3 regions of the Enterobacter sp. 6722112 genome follow, and region 3 is predicted to be linked to each of the others. Evidence: predicted binding sites of a transcription regulator. Region 3 holds the regulator's gene; each other region holds the start of a gene.
The links. The regulator PhoB, encoded in region 3, activates phosphate uptake and scavenging genes when phosphate is short. The targets are predictions, from matches to a motif close to CTGTCATAAAACTGNCNNAT.

Region 1 (5,536 bases), 1.6 Mb from region 3:
ATAGCCGTAATACCCATACGATGTGGGTAATCGCATAGTGCGTTTTGTTAAGCTGAGGTTAAAAGAATATTATGATGCGAATCGCGCTCTTCCTGCTCACCAACCTGGCGGTGATGGTGGTATTCGGGCTGGTGCTAAGCCTGACGGGAATTCAGTCGAGCAGCGTTCAGGGTCTGTTGATTATGGCGCTGCTGTTTGGTTTCGGTGGCTCTTTCATTTCACTTCTGATGTCCAGGTGGATGGCACTGAAATCCGTGGGCGGTGAAGTTATTGAGCAACCGCGTAACGATATGGAGCAGTGGCTGATGAGCACGGTTGCTCAGCAGTCAAAGCAGGCGGGCATTGCCATGCCGCAGGTAGCCATCTACCACGCGCCGGATATTAACGCGTTTGCTACCGGTGCGCGTCGTGACGCGTCCCTGGTGGCCGTCAGTACCGGCCTGCTGCAAAACATGAGCCGTGACGAAGCGGAAGCGGTTATTGCTCACGAGATCAGCCATATCGCCAATGGCGATATGGTCACCATGACCCTGATCCAGGGTGTGGTAAACACCTTCGTTATCTTTATTTCTCGTATTCTGGCACAGATTGCTGCCGGGTTTATGGGTGGCAACCGTGATGAGGGTGAAGAGAGCAACGGCAACCCGCTGATCTATTTTGCTGTTTCAATGGTGTTGGAGCTGGTGTTCGGTATCCTGGCAAGCATCATTACCATGTGGTTCTCCCGTCATCGTGAGTTCCACGCGGATGCCGGTTCCGCGAAACTGGTGGGTCGTGAAAAGATGATTGCTGCGCTGCAACGTCTTAAAACCAGCTACGAGCCGCAGGAAGCAAACAGCATGATGGCCTTCTGCATCAACGGCAAATCAAAGTCGCTGAGCGAGCTGTTTATGTCTCACCCGCCGCTGGATAAACGTATTGAAGCGCTGCGTAGCGGCGAATACCTGAAGTAACGTAATCGGGTTGAAAAGAACCGGGCTGGAGCCATTCTCCGCCCGGTTTTTTTATGCCTGCGCCTTTGGCTGGGTGACGCGAAGGCCGCTAATGACAGCCGCGAGGGTCGCCAGGGTCCCTGCGGTAATCAGCGCAACGTGTGTCGCATTCTGCCCGGCAAGGTTAAACATCAACGCCACCAGTGCGGCCCCGGTGCTTTGCCCTAACAGTCTTGCCGTGCCCAGCATCCCGCTGGCGCCACCGCTGCGATGACGTGGGGCAGAGGTGATAATCGTGTGGTTATTAGGGGACTGGAACAGACCAAAACCGGCCCCGCACAGGACCATGCGCCAGATAATATCCAGATCCCCCGGCGAGGCGGGCAGGAGCGCCAGCGAAAACAGTCCCACCGCCATGACAACCAGCCCAATCGCCCCCAGAAGCCCGGCATGGACGCGCTCAATAAGGTAACCGGCCAGCGGGGCCATCACCATGGTTGCCAGCGGCCAGGGCGTGAGCAGCAAGCCTGTCTCCACTTCTGAACGGCCAAACACGCTCTGCAAAAAGAACGGCAGTGCAACCAGCGCCAGCATCTGGGCGCAGAACGAGCAAATGGAGGTACAAATGGATAGCGAAAACAGCGGAATACGCAGCAAATCCACCGGCAGTAACGGCACGGGCAGCGCCAGCTGACGTCGAACAAAGAAAAAGCCGATGATAAGCATGGCAACGATTTCTGCGGCAATGAGCGACAGAGACTGTCCCTGCGCAAATCCGCTCAGCGCGGTAATCAGCAGGCCAAAAGTCAGCGCGTTCATCACGGCGCTGGGCAGATCGAAACGTGGCATGGTGCTTTTCGGACCATTTTCCGGAAGATAGCGCAGGGCGAAGAAGATCGCCACAATGCCCAGCGGCACGTTAATGGCAAACAGCCACTGCCACGAGGCAACGGACAGGATGGCGGCGGCAATCGTTGGGCCGGCGGCGGACGACACGGCCACAATAAAGGAGTTAATGCCCATGCCGCGCCCCAGGTGGCGTTGAGGATAAATAAGCCGTATCAGGGCCGTGTTCACGCTCATTAGCGCCGCGCCGCCAAAGCCCTGCGCGATACGCGCCAGCGTAAGGGTGTACAGTGAATCTGAAAGGGCACAGAAGAGCGAGGTGAGGGTAAAGACCACCAGCCCGCACTGGTAAACCCGGCGATAACCAAACATATCGCCCAGGAAAGAGAGTGACAGAAGGGAAATCACAATCGCTATCTGGTACGCGTTCACAATCCAGATGGAGCTTGCCGGCGAAGCATTAAGGTCTTTGGCAATGGTAGGAAGAGCCACGTTGGCAATCGCACCGTCAAGGACAGCCATCGAAATACCGATGACAATAGTGGCAATTGCCCCGTACCGCTGCGGTAAGGGCAGGCCATCAGAAACGTTTTTTTGCATGGGGAAAGAATGACTCAGCGTGAAATTATTTTCAGAGTAACTATTTTAGCATCGTTATTTCGGTTTTATGTCGCAGATTTGTAACGAAGTAAACCCAGATAGATTGCAGCACGCATCACACGAATTTATAATAAAAACCGGTTCTGATTTTTATAAAACACTCTCCATGAGGTGATAAATGGCAATCGCAGATTTGGATAAGCAGCCAGATTCTGTTTCTTCCGTGCTGAAGGTGTTTGGCATCTTGCAGGCGCTCGGAGAAGAGCGTGAAATTGGTATTACAGAGTTGTCGCAGCGTGTGATGATGTCGAAAAGCACCGTTTATCGCTTTTTGCAGACGATGAAATCATTGGGTTATGTCGCGCAGGAAGGAGAATCAGAAAAATATTCTCTGACCCTGAAACTGTTTGAACTGGGCGCCCGCGCCTTGCAGAACGTGGATCTGATCCGCAGCGCTGACATTCAGATGCGTGAACTTTCACGACTGACGAAAGAGACAATTCACCTCGGTGCGCTGGATGAAGACAGTATTGTTTACATCCATAAAATTGACTCCATGTACAACCTGCGCATGTATTCACGCATCGGTCGTCGTAACCCGCTGTACAGCACCGCAATTGGTAAAGTACTGCTGGCCTGGCGCGATCGCGAAGAGGTGAAGCAAATCCTTGACGGGGTGGAGTACAAACGCAGCACCGACCGCACGATTACCAGTACGGAAGAACTGCTGAGCGTGCTGGATAAAGTGCGTGAGCAGGGTTACGGGGAAGATAACGAAGAGCAGGAAGAGGGGCTGCGTTGCATCGGTGTGCCGGTGTTTGACCGCTTCGGCGTTGTCATTGCGGGCCTGAGCATTTCGTTCCCAACGCTGCGTTTCTCTGAAGAGCGTCTTCATGAATATGTGGCGATTCTGCATACCGCAGCGCGCAAAATTTCAGAGCAGATGGGCTATAACGATTATCCGTTCTGATCGACGCCACCAATAGAAACGCCGCACTTTTGCGGCGTTTCTGTAAGCGAAATTCAACGCGGATTAACCGTTATCAACCACAACAGATGATTTACGCAGCACAGGACAGTTGGTTAACCCGATGATCCCGCTGTCGGAATGGATGTACTGAGCCGTGCTTATCCCCTGGGCGGTAAGATATTTACACTGGATACCCAGACCCGCGGCATTTTCTTTGCTCCCCATTAATACGCCGTACCCACTTAATAACAGGCCGATCCAGACAATGGCCAGTACAATTACTGTACGAATAAGTAAACGCATCGTTGCCTCTTTTTTCTTTGTTGTCATAGAGTAAGCGTAACGGCTTTACGCAGTGAAACAAGTGCACGATTCCGAAAAGCGTCTGTTGAAGGTACAGTTAGCCCCTGTTTAAGATAACCGTGATAACCTGGCTGTATCAGGTCATAAGACGGAGTGTGGAGTGAAAAAAATACGCTGGGTAATTCTGATTATAGTGTTGATAGCATGCGTGGTGCTGTGGACGCAGACTATCAATGTGATGTGCGATCAGGATGTACAGTTCTTTAGCGGCATTTGTTCAATCAATAAGTTTATCCCCTGGTAGAGACCATTTTTACGCTGAGTGATGTCCTTACGCGGCGGCAGTGGTAAAATGGTGGTTTTTACTGAGGTGGTGAAATGGGTGAGTTACTGAATTCGGGGCTGCTGAGCATTGCATCCCTGGTAATGTCTTTGGTGGTGCTGGTCGTTGGGCTGGTGCTGTGGTTTTTCGTTAACCGCGCCAGCTCCCGCACAAACGAGCAGATTGAGCTACTGGAAGCATTGCTCGATCAGCAGAAACGGCAGACTGCGCTGCTGCGTCGTTTGTGCGAAGCCAACGAGCCGGAGGAGAAAGCGGTACCGAAGGACGCTGTTGCTCAACAACAAGACGAGGAAGACTTCATTCGCCTGGTAGCTGAACGATAGTCTGCCCGGAGCGGGGAGGTGGCCTGACGTACGGCGTAAATCCCCTCCCTTATCAAATGCATCCCACAACTTCCCAGCATTTAATTAAGCAGCAGTTAACTCATGTTTTAGCACACTGAAAACTGGCGAATATTTATCCTTATTTAACAAATTCAGTTTCGTTGAATAAATAGTGTGCTTTATCTTTCCTGAAGTGTTTTATTTTTATCGAAACGTTTTGCTTGCCTTGTTTTGAGGCAGAGTCATAAAAATTTCATTATTTTGGTGCAGAATAACACTTATTAAATGGTGGTTTTTAATACAGTTAGCAAAATGTAATTAACATCGTATATTCCCTGACACATGTTGGTGCGTTGCAATGTTTTCAGCATAACTTTTCACAAAATGTTCTAACTCAGTCATTCCTTTAAAGAAATTCTGGGATTGGGATGGACGCTTTGAAATGATTGAGCTATGTTTAAAAAGTCTTTGATTACAGGGCGCGTCAACGCACCCTGCGGGCAGTGAGGTCAGGTGGCGCTTCATTTGACAATTCGCATAACTGTGCAGATTGTTATGGAGTAACGTCTGAATTTGTGCGGCGGATCGAGACACGTTTAAAAATGGCTTGCCATATTAAACGTTGTGTGTGATAACACGTTTTGGGTCAAACGAGGTACAGTTCTGTTTATGTGTGGCATTTTCAGTAAAGAAGTCCTGAGTAAACACGTTGTCGTTGAATACCGCTTCTCTGCCGAACCTTATATTAGTGCCTCAAGCAGTAATGTCTCAGTTTTATCTATGTCAAAGCCCGCGGGCTAAGAAAACACTCTAAGGAATTTTGCAAATGGCAAAGATTAAAGGTCAAGTTAAGTGGTTCAACGAGTCTAAAGGTTTTGGTTTCATTACTCCTGCTGACGGCAGCAAAGACGTGTTCGTACACTTCTCTGCAATCCAGGGTAACGGCTTCAAAACTCTGGCTGAAGGCCAGAACGTTGAGTTCGAAATTCAGGATGGCCAGAAAGGCCCAGCTGCGGTTAACGTAACTGCTATCTGATCGAATCACTGCTGACTGAAGCGCTCAGCGCTTCGATCTCAGACATAAGCCTCGCCGATGCGGGGCTTTTTTATTCGCTTATTTTTCAAAATATTACGTAATCCTCCTCTGTTATTATCTTGTTGCAAACCCGCGAGATTATTAGCATTGTTTTCCCGCCTTATTATCCGCTTTTCTCGTTAA
Region 2 (5,536 bases), 380 kb from region 3:
TTGCAGCTGTGCGGGGCATAAGCCGGGATCACGATAAGATCACCGGGATCAAGAACGTACGCATTGCCATGACTTACGCAGCAGGTCTGGCCTTCCACAATCGCGCCGATGGAGAGCTGTGGATGGCAATGACGTTTATATGCCCGGGTGCTTTGCCACGTACTGCGCAGCTCAAGGCCTGCTGCGCGGTTAAAGGTCTGGCGGATGTGGCGGGTATCGGTCATAGGAACTCCATTGATGAGCATTTTTTATACCATGTCTGCGCATCGCCTGGCAGCGTCTTGTTAAGAACCCTCCGTATATACCCAACTTTACCTTCAAAGCCAGTCAGATTGACTACCCTTAATACCCTAAGCGGTAAAACAAGGAGATTCGATATGGCTTACCAGACAGTAAATCCTGCCACGAACCAGCTCATCAAAGAATATCCCTCTCACACTGACGCAGACGTTGAAGCGGCGCTGAAGGCAGCCGATGCGCTCTATCACTCCGACTGGGCGAAAGGCGACATAAGCCAGCGCCTGCCGGTGCTGCATAAGCTGGCGGACCTGATCGACGAACGCGTGGAGGATCTGGCGAAAATCGCCAGTCAGGAGATGGGTAAGCTCATCGAACAAAGCCGCGGCGAAGTGAAGCTGTGCGCGCAAATCGCCCGCTACTATGCGGACAACGCGAAGCAGTTCCTGGCCCCGGTGAAGTATGACTCTGAACTCGGGGAAGCATGGGTTGAACATCACCCCATCGGCGTGCTGATGGCCGTCGAGCCATGGAACTTCCCGTACTATCAGCTGATGCGCGTTCTGGCGCCAAACCTGGCAGCGGGCAACCCGGTGATCGCCAAGCACGCCAGCATCGTGCCGCACTGTGCAGAGACCTTTGCACAGCTGGTACGTGAAGCGGGCGCGCCGGAAGGGGCGTGGACCAACCTGTTTATCTCGTCCGAACAGGTGGCGAACATTATCGCCGACAATCGCGTACAGGGGGCGGCGCTGACCGGTTCAGAAAAAGCGGGTAGCGTGGTTGCGGCACAGGCTGCGAAGCACATCAAAAAATCGACCCTGGAACTGGGCGGGAACGACGTGTTCGTGGTGCTGGACGATGCCGACCTGGATAAAGCCGTGAAGATCGGCGTTAACGCGCGGCTGAACAATGCCGGGCAGGTCTGTACCGCGGCGAAGCGCTTTATCCTGCATGAAAAGATTGCAGACGCCTTCCTGAGCAAATTCACCGAGGCGTTTAAGCAGGTGAAAATTGGCGATCCGCTGGACGAAAGCACCACGCTGGGGCCTTTGTCATCCAAAGACGCGCTGGAGACGCTAACTAAACAGGTTAACGAGGCGGTGAAAAATGGCGCGAAGCTGCACCATGGCGGCAAGCCGGTTCAGCGTGACGGAAGCTTCTTTGAGCCGACCATCCTGACGCATATCTCGCGTGATAACCCGGCGTACTTCGAGGAGTTCTTCGGTCCGGTAGCGCAGGTTTACGTGGTGAAAAGCGACGACGAAGCGGTCGCACTGGCTAACGATTCCCACTACGGTCTGGGCGGCGCGGTGTTCAGCCAGAACATCGAGCGCGCGAAGAAAATGGCGTCGCGCATTGAGACCGGGATGGTATACATCAACTGGCTCACCGACACTGCGGCAGAGCTGCCGTTCGGCGGCGTAAAACGTTCGGGTTACGGACGCGAGCTGTCGGACCTGGGGATCAAAGAGTTTGTGAACCAGAAGCTGGTGGTCGTTCGCAAGTAATGCGGTAATAAAAAAAACCTGCCATCCGGCAGGTTTTTTATTAACGGTCGCATCGCCTTTCTTGCCGGGTGGCGCTGCGCTTACCCGGCCTACAATCAATGTGCAATAATTTTAATACATTGCACCCTTCATTGTAGGCCCGTGCAAGCGTAGCGCCGCCGGGCGAAACGCGCAAACAGGCTTAGAAGGACACTCCACCGCCTACATATGCACCGTCGATCAGCGTGTGGTTTGGACGACCGTCTTTACCGTCTACGCTCACGTGGCGATAACCCACTTTCAGCGTGACAGGTTTGACTGGCGTCCAGCTTACGCCGCCGTTAGCTTCAACATAGTTCTTCACGCTGTTGTTCAGGCCGTCTGGCGCCACATAACCTTCACCAAACACGTGAATGCTGTCCGTAAGCGCAACGTTAACGCCGCCGCCAATCGGGAATGCCACGCCGTTATCGCCTTTTTTCGGGCCGATGTAGATGGCTTTCGCGCCAGCATTCAGCATCACCGGACCCACTTCCAGGTTGTAGCCTGCCCCAACGCCGCCGGTCTGGGTGCCGTCATCGGTGTTTTTCAGCCAGTTGCTCTCCGCATACAGGCCGGATGAGGATTTCCCCATTTCCAGATTGAGGTTAGTAAAGTTTTTACCCTGCTCAATGCTGCCACCCATGGCCAGTGCGGAGCCCGATACGGCGGTCAGAGCAGAAAGGATCAGGATGTTAAGTTTTTTCATGAGTGTTTCCTCGTCATTAAATTAATCTGAGGGCACCTTAACAAGCGATGTTTATGACTGCAAATGTGATAGGTCTCGCATTTATATGCTGTTTGTGTTGGGTTTTTGAATGGTAAATGTTGATGAATTGTTTATATGGCAAATCGTCAATGTCCAATACATTCGCGTTTAGGGACAGTTTACATTCCTGGCTAAACGTAAAATGAACGAGGCGCAAATAGTCCTTCGCCATGAATTAATTGGGTTTCTAATAATTTCCAAAAGTATTTCAGCTGACACAGATAAAGACAGAGGTTTACATTTCTGGTGATTGATATACGTCCGTACGCGCCGCTTCGTTGCCATTACATGTCATTTTTCTGACACGTTTCTTCATTACGTTGTTGGCTTCACTTACTGGATGCTAACAATATGAAAAGAAAAATTATTCCTGTGCTAATCGGTTGTGCGCTCTCTTTCTCTGGCCTGGCGGCACAGCCAACCGCGGAGCGCTACGTCGTCAGCTTTCCCGAAGGCGCGCATGTCAAATACAGCGGTGCGTTTGCCAGCGCATTCCCGAACGGGCTCCCGGTGGGGATGGGTTCGGGTTTGTTATTCACGGGCAAGCAGGGCGATGCGCTGACGTTTGCGACCGTGACCGATCGCGGTCCTAACGCGGATTCGCCAAAAATGGGGAAAAACGATGCCAAAATCTTTGTTACCCCGGATTTCGCCCCGCTGCTGATGACGATCCGTGTGCTAAACGGCAAAGCGGAGGCCGTGGACGCGCGACCGCTGCATGATGATAAAGGCGAGATCAACGGCCTGCCGCTGCAAAGCGGCGTGATTGGATCTACCAATGAAGTCGCGCTAAGCGACACCTTAAAAGTGCTGAAAGGCGATAACCGCGGGCTGGATACGGAAGGCATCACGCCGGACGGGAAGGGCGGCTACTGGCTGTGCGATGAGTATGGCCCGTTCCTGATTAACGTCGACAGTAAAGGGAAAATCCTCGCGATCCACGGTCCGCAGGCGACGGAAGGGGAGAAATCCATCGCGGGCGGTCTGCCAAACGTTATCAAATGGCGTCAGGCAAACCGGGGCTTTGAAGGGCTGACCCGCATGCCGGACGGACGCATTATCGCCGCCGTGCAAAGCACGCTGGATATCGACGGGAAGAGCAAAAAACAGGCGCTGTTTACGCGTCTGGTGAGCTTCGATCCGGCGACCGGGAAAACCGCGATGTACGGCTACCCTGTCGACAGCGCGGCCTACAGCAAAAACAGCGACGCCAAAATCGGCGACATAGTGGCGCTGGATAACCACACCATCCTGCTGATTGAACAGGGCGAGGATAAAAATGACGCAATGCGTAACCTCATCTACAGGGTTGATCTGAGCAAGGCGAGCGATCTGGCGGCCTTCGACAAGCCGGGCGAATACCCGGAGTTTGATGATGAGAAAACGCTGGCGCAGCGCGGCATCACGCTTGCGGAAAAAACGCAGGTGGTCGATCTGCGTGCGCTGGGCTGGCAGCAGGAAAAGGCCGAAGGGCTGGCGCTGATTGACAGCAAAACGCTGGCAGTGGCGAACGATAATGACTTTGGCGTGAAGGTGGCGATGCAGAAGCCAGTCGAAGGCAAGAAGCTCAAGGATTATCGGGTGAACGCGCAGGGGGCGCTGAAGCTGGATGACAAACCGGTTGAAACCACCCTCAGCGTGAAGCCGTTGAAGAAACCGGAGTCCGACAGCGAGCTGTGGATTGTGACGCTGCCGGAGGCGTTGAAATAAGTTTCCCCCTCACCCTAACCCTCTCCCCGCGGGGGAGAGGGGATAATCGGTGCGGTTATTTCTTCAGCCCCGCAAACGCTGCCCGAATTTCCTCTTCCGGCAGCTGTATTCCAATAAACACCATCACGCTGTGCGGCGCTTCATCGTCCCACGGGCGATCCCAGTCGGCGCTGTACAGGCGCTGCACGCCCTGGAACAGCAGGCGGTTCGGCTCGCCGTCGATCCAGAGCATCCCTTTATAGCGCAGCAGCTTGTCGGCAAACGACAGCAGCAGGTTCTCCATCACGCGGGAGACCTCGCTGATGTCCACCGGGTAGTCCAGCTCAACCACAATCGACGCCACGTCGTTTTGCTTGTCGGACATAAAGTGGAAGCGCGGTTTCGCGGTGACGTTCTCTTCCAGCATAAAGCCGTTGGTGTTGAACAGCTGAGCGAGATCGATATCGCCATGCGTCACCGTGTAAATGGGCGCACGCGAGTTGATGCGCGTCAGGCGCTCGCGCAGTTTTTCGCTTTCACCCGCCACGTCGGTTTTGGTCAGCAGGATGCGGTCGGCGTAGCCAACCTGGGACTGGGCGATGGTGAACTGGTTCATCTGCTCGTCGGCATGGACCGCATCCACCAGAGCGATGACGCCGTCCAGCAGGTAGCGCTGGCAAATGATCTCATGAGAGAAAAATGTCTGAATAATCGGGCCGGGGTCGGCCATGCCGGTGCACTCGATCACCAGACGGTCGAAGTCGATGTCACCGCGATCGCGGCTGTCGAGCAGGTCCAGCAGGGCGTCTTCTAATTCGTTAGAGCGGGTGCAGCAGATGCAGCCGTTGGTCAGGGTTTTGATCTGGGTGGCGCGGTCGCCAATCAGCTGATCGTCAACGGAGACTTCGCCAAATTCGTTTTCGATGACGGCGATTTTGAAGCCGTGCTGCTCGTTCAGAATGTGGCGCAGCAGGGTAGTTTTACCGGCGCCGAGGAAACCGGTCAGCAGGGTAACGGCAATCGGGGTCATGGTTTCTCCTTTAGCAGCAGCGGACGCCGCCTTCTCCACTTCCGCCGTAGCGCGCTTCCTGACGCTCGCGGAAGAATTCAGTGTAGGTCATGTACGGCTTATCCGGATGGTTGGTCTTCATATGCTCAACGTAGTTGTCATAGTCCGGAATGCCAATCAGCATTTTCGCCGCCTGACCGAGGTATTTTTTTGCTTCGCCTAAGTTACCAAACATTGAGGGTTCCAGATAGAAGAAGCCCGGTGGCGCTACGCTTACCGGGCCTACAGTAACATGCTTAATTA
Region 3 (5,536 bases):
GCCACGCCGCCGATGATGTAGGCCAGCAGAACGCTTGGGCCGGCCATTTTGATGGCATCTGCCGAGCCATAAAAAAGACCGGTGCCGATAGCCGAGCCCAGCGCCATAAAGCGGATGTGGCGGGTGCTCAATCCACGTTTAAGTTTGTTAGTGCTTTCCATTAAAATCTTGCCATTCAACACGAAAAAAACAAAAAACCACGGGGCCTTAAGCCCCGTGGTTAAACAATTTGTTGCCGTTGATTAATGGGCGTTGGATGTCACCTGACGCCCTGCCGCACGGTCCCAGATAATCGCCAGAACCAGCGCTACAACGGAAGGCATCAGCCAGGCCAGGCCCTGCTCGGACAGCGGCAGACGCTGTGTCCAGGCTGGCAGGATTTCTGCAAATGCTGATGCTTTGATCCCGTCTAGGATACCAAAAATCAGGCTGATAAACATGGCCGGCGCAATAATTCGCGTCGAGTTATGCCACCACGGGCGGGTGAAGCTCAGCACCACCAGCACGATACATGGCGGATAGATCGCCGTCAGCACCGGAATTGACACCTGAATCAGGTGGCTCAGACCGAGGTTTGACACCGCCATGGAGAAGATGCCAAGAATAAACACCAGCGTGCGGTAAGAGAGCGGCAGATACTGAGCGAAGAACTCCGCGCAGGCGCAGGTCAGACCCACCGCCGTCACCAGACAGGCCAGGAAAATCAGCGCCGCCAGCAGCATGCTGCCTGCACCACCAAAGGTATGCTGCACGTAAGCATGCAGGATCGCCGCGCCGTTTGCGCTCTGATCGACCAGCGTTGCGCTATCTGAACCCAGACGGAACAGCGCCAGATACAGCAGCGTCAGGCCGACACCGGCCATCAGGCCAGCCCAGATGGTGTAGCGAGTCAGCAGGCGCGCTTCGGTCACCCCGCGGGAACGCGCGGCGTTAACGATAACAATACCAAACACCATCGCACCGAGCGTATCCATTGTCAGATAGCCGTTCACGAAACCGTTTGAGAACGCCGCGTTCTGATAAGCGTCCATCGCGGAGCTGATGGGCCCCGCAGGCCAGACGATGGCCGCAACCGCCAGCACGATCAGCGCCACAATTTTCAGCGGAGCCAGGAAGTTACCCACGGTATCCAGCAGTTTGCCGGGATAGAGAGAAACCAGAATCACGATGGCGAAGTAAATGAGGCTGTAAATAAACAGCGGCATCGCGCCGTCACCGGTCAGCGGGGCGATACCCACTTCAAAGGAGACGGTCGCCGTACGCGGGGTCGCGAACAGCGGGCCAACGGCCAGATAGCAGACGGTTGCCAGCAGAACGCCAGCCACTTTGCCAATCGGGGTGCTGAGGCTGTCCACACCGCCACCGACTTTCGCCAGCGCGATAACGGTCAGTACCGGCAGGCCCACGGCAGTAAGCAGGAAGCCAAACGCAGCCGTCCAGACGTGTTCACCCGCCTGTAAGCCAACCATTGGAGGAAAAATGATGTTACCTGCGCCAACGAACAGCGCAAATGTCATAAAGCCCAGCGCGATAATGTCACGCGATTTCAAGTGATGGGTCATAAAACCTTACTGCCTGTGGATGTGGTGTTGAATACGTTGAGATTTTCGCCATCCCGCACGGGACGATACAGCGGAAAATTTGCTCAATTTCAGCGGGATATGCTCCCGTCCTGGCGTGGCGAAGAATAGTTTTTCGATTTACCACGCAAATACAGTCGGTCTGACAGTATATTGGGGGCAATTTAAACGCTTATAACGTTTAAAGGCAAGAAGGGATCGTAAAACCAGAACAATATGCCAGCATGAAAATTCAGACCAACATAATATGCCATGTATAAGAAAAACTCATGGCTAATCATGCGAACAAAAAAGCACCAGCCGTATAATATTCATCCGCGTTTCGCTTGACTGCAAAGCAAACGGGCCAGCAATCGCTGGCCCGTGGAAAGGTAGCCTGACACATCTGCCGTCAGGCGCTTTTTTTGGCAATTAATCGTTCCGGAATCACGAAGCTAAAGCGCGTGCCCTTACCCAGGGTGCTTTCAATATTGAGCCGGCTTTCGTGGTGGCTGACGGCATGCTTCACAATTGCCAGTCCCAGTCCGCTCCCGCCGGTCTGCCGCGAGCGCGCCTTATCCACCCGGTAGAATCGTTCGGTGAGACGCGGGAGGTGCTCGGGCCCAATCCCCGGCCCGTTGTCCTCGACGCTAAACTCAGCGCCCGCCGGGGTATGCTGCCAGCACACCGCGATATGCGTCCCTTTCGGGGTATGATTCACGGCGTTATAGACCAGGTTTGAGATAGCGCTTCGCAGCTCATCTTCACTGCCGAGCACTTTCAGCGTGTTATCAACGTCAAAACTCAGGGTGTGCTGATTATGACTCAGCGTTTGGGCTTCGCGCTCCACCACCCGCAACATCATCGGCACATCAATGATGTCGTTTAGCGCCAGCGACGGGGCAGCCTCAATCTTTGAAAGCGTCAGCAGCTGTTTGACCAGCCCTTCCATGCGGAACGTCTGCTCCCGCATGGTATGCAGTGCTTTCTCACGCGGCGCCCCCTCAAGCGTTTGCTCCTGCATCATCTCCAGGTAGCCCTGAAGCACCGTCAAGGGCGTACGCAGCTCGTGGCTGACGTTGGCAAAGAAGTTACGTCTCGCGCCCTCAAGCTGGTGCATCTGGGTAACGTCCCGCGCTACCATCAGCCACTGCCGATCGCTGTAGGGCATCACGCGGATTTCCAGATGGCGACCGTTATTGAGCTTCAGATTGTGCGGGCGCGAAAAATCCCGCTTTTTCAGATACAGCGTGAACTCGGGATAACGCAGAAGGTTCAGGATGTTCTGACCATTATCATCCGGCCAGCGCAGGCCCAGCAGCTGTTGCGCGAGGCCATTACACCAGAAGATTGTCCCTTCTTCTGTCGTCAGGATCACCGCGTCCGGCAGCGACTCCGCACCGCTACGAAAGCGTTTGATCAGGCTTCCCAGCTCACGACGGCGCTTTTTGTTACGCATCTGCATCTGGTGCAGGCCGTAGAGTAGCGGTTCCCAGCTCCCGCTTCCCGGCGGGGGTGTCATACTTCTGTCGACCCACAGCCACCAGGAGAGACGCAGTAAATTCCAGAAATGCCAGACGAGCAATCCCGTCACGGCCACCAGTAAAAACCACGGCAGATAGCCAAAGATAGCCCCCAGAATGAGGGCCGGAATACAGCATAAGATCAGTTCAAAGACGAGCCTTTTCCATGACAGACGTTCCAGCACGCGTCACACTCCTGTCATTGTTCAGAAACGGGTCGAGAAACGATAACCCGTGCCGCGGACCGTCTGTACCATGCGATCGTGGCCGCTCAGTTCCAGTGCTTTACGCAGGCGGCGAATATGGACGTCAACCGTTCGGTCTTCGACATAGACGTTAGTTCCCCAGACGTTATTCAGCAACTGTTCGCGGCTGTAAACGCGCTCCGGGTGGGTCATAAAGAAGTGCAGGAGTTTAAATTCGGTCGGTCCCATATCGAGGGGATTTTCACCGGTCATGACCCGGTGTGAGGTAGGATCCAGGCTCAGCCCCTGCATCTCAATCACCTCTTCCACCGCCATCGGTGAAATACGGCGCATCACGGCTTTGATACGCGCCACCAGCTCTTTCGGGGAGAACGGTTTAGTGATGTAATCGTCCGCGCCGGTTTCCAGACCGCGCACGCGATCCTCTTCCTCGCCGCGCGCCGTCAGCATTACCACCGGGATATCGCGGGTCATCGCCTCGCGTTTGATATGCTTGATAAACTGCAATCCGGAACCGCCAGGCAGCATCCAGTCCAGCAGGATCAGATCGGGCCAGGGTTCATTCAGCTGGTTCACCGCGCTGTCATAATCTTCCGCTTCAACCGGCTGGAAGCCATTTTGTTCAAGCACGAAGCACACCATTTCACGGATCGGAGCTTCATCTTCTACGACCAGAATACGTCTCGCCATACTTTGCCCTGTCTTATCGTATTTAAGTTACAAGTCTGTAATGCGGCGTCATTATGCGTCAGATTTATGACAGATTTATGAAAAACATTACCACTATAAATAGCAAACTGTTGTTTTATTACAGCGGTTATTTTCCGTTCCCCGAACGTTTATAATCCTGCTTTCTTATTATTGCCACGGATCTTTTATGCGCATACTTCACACCTCAGACTGGCACCTGGGTCAAAATTTTTACAGCAAAAGCCGCGCCGCGGAACATGAAGCGTTCCTGAACTGGCTGCTGGAGACGGCTCAGGCTCACGAGGTGGACGCGATTATTGTGGCGGGCGACATTTTTGATACCGGATCGCCGCCGAGCTATGCGCGTGAGCTGTACAACCGTTTTGTGGTCAACCTCCAGCAAACCGGTTGTCACCTGGTGATTGTCGCCGGAAACCATGACTCGGTGGCGACGCTGAATGAATCCCGCGATATTCTGGCGTTCCTCAATACCACCGTGGTGGCCAGCGCCGGACACGCGCCGCAGATCCTGAAAAAACGCGACGGCACGCCGGGCGCAGTGCTGTGCCCAATTCCGTTTTTACGCCCGCGCGATATCGTGCAAAGCCAGGCAGGTCTGTCCGGCAGCGAAAAACAGCAGCATCTGTTGCAGGCCATCACCCGCTATTATCACCAGCAACATACGGAAGCCTGCGCCCTGCGCGGCGATCAGGCCATTCCGATCATTGCCACCGGGCACCTCACCACCGTCGGAGCCAGTAAGAGTGATGCGGTGCGCGAGATCTATATCGGTACGCTGGACGCGTTTCCGGCGCAAAACTTCCCCCCCGCCGACTACATTGCCCTCGGGCATATTCACCGGGCGCAGATCATCGGCGGCTGCGAGCATATCCGCTACTGCGGCTCGCCCATTTCGCTCAGTTTTGACGAAACGGGCAAGGCCAAATCCGTGCATCTGGTGAGCTTCACCGGAGGCAAACTCAGCGCCGTTGAGACGCTTGAGGTGCCGGTCACCCAGCCGCTGGCGGTGCTGAAAGGCGATCTGGCCGCCATTACCGCTCAGCTTGAGCAGTGGCGCGGCGCAGCGCTTAATCCCCCCGTCTGGCTCGATATCGAAATCACCACCGACGACTACCTGTACGATATGCAGCGTAAAATACAGACGCTGACGGAAGACCTTCCCGTGGAGGTGCTGCTGGTACGCCGCAGCCGCGAGCAGCGCGAGAAAATACTGCTCAACGCCCAGCGTGAAACGCTTAGCGAACTTCGGGTTGAAGAGGTGTTCGCGCGGCGGCTTGCGCATGAAGAGGTGGACGAGGCCAGACGCACCAGGCTTAACGAGCTGTTTGCCCAGACCCTGCATTCCCTCCATGACGAGGACGAAAACGCATGAAAATTCTGAGCCTGCGCCTGAAAAATCTGAATTCGCTAAAGGGTGAGTGGAAAATTGATTTCACCGCGGAGCCGTTCGCCAGCAACGGGCTGTTTGCCATCACCGGCGCAACCGGCGCGGGTAAAACCACGCTGCTGGATGCCATCTGCCTGGCGCTTTACCACG

Region 1: a site for PhoB is predicted at 2,446-2,465, ahead of kdgR (DNA-binding transcriptional regulator KdgR). Genes of this name have one in related genera too.
Region 2: a site for PhoB is predicted at 2,822-2,841, ahead of AC4OVU_RS03535 (esterase-like activity of phytase family protein). Genes of this name have one in related genera too.

What each region holds. Positions count from the first base shown of each region.
Region 1 covers NZ_JBZWGR010000007.1:2,383,584-2,389,119, reverse strand. Annotated here, with positions in the region: gene htpX (protease HtpX) at 72-953, shown strand; gene AC4OVU_RS12910 (MFS transporter) at 1,005-2,378, opposite strand; gene kdgR (DNA-binding transcriptional regulator KdgR) at 2,557-3,348, shown strand; gene AC4OVU_RS12900 (YobH family protein) at 3,412-3,651, opposite strand; gene mgrB (PhoP/PhoQ regulatory lipoprotein MgrB) at 3,812-3,955, shown strand; gene AC4OVU_RS12890 (YebO family protein) at 4,030-4,317, shown strand; partial or broken gene AC4OVU_RS12885 (DUF2627 domain-containing protein) at 4,987-5,131, shown strand; gene cspE (transcription antiterminator/RNA stability regulator CspE) at 5,144-5,353, shown strand.
Region 2 covers NZ_JBZWGR010000007.1:406,872-412,407, forward strand. Annotated here, with positions in the region: gene AC4OVU_RS03520 (helix-turn-helix domain-containing protein) at 1-224, opposite strand, end outside; gene AC4OVU_RS03525 (NAD-dependent succinate-semialdehyde dehydrogenase) at 378-1,748, shown strand; gene AC4OVU_RS03530 (YfaZ family outer membrane protein) at 1,930-2,475, opposite strand; gene AC4OVU_RS03535 (esterase-like activity of phytase family protein) at 2,887-4,245, shown strand; gene yjiA (GTPase) at 4,301-5,254, opposite strand; gene AC4OVU_RS03545 (YbdD/YjiX family protein) at 5,265-5,468, opposite strand; gene AC4OVU_RS03550 (carbon starvation CstA family protein) at 5,534-5,536, opposite strand, start outside.
Region 3 covers NZ_JBZWGR010000007.1:782,966-788,501, reverse strand. Annotated here, with positions in the region: gene proY (proline-specific permease ProY) at 1-161, opposite strand, end outside; gene brnQ (branched-chain amino acid transporter carrier protein BrnQ) at 243-1,562, opposite strand; gene phoR (phosphate regulon sensor histidine kinase PhoR) at 1,972-3,267, opposite strand; gene phoB (phosphate response regulator transcription factor PhoB) at 3,289-3,978, opposite strand; gene sbcD (exonuclease subunit SbcD) at 4,166-5,371, shown strand; gene sbcC (exonuclease subunit SbcC) at 5,368-5,536, shown strand, end outside.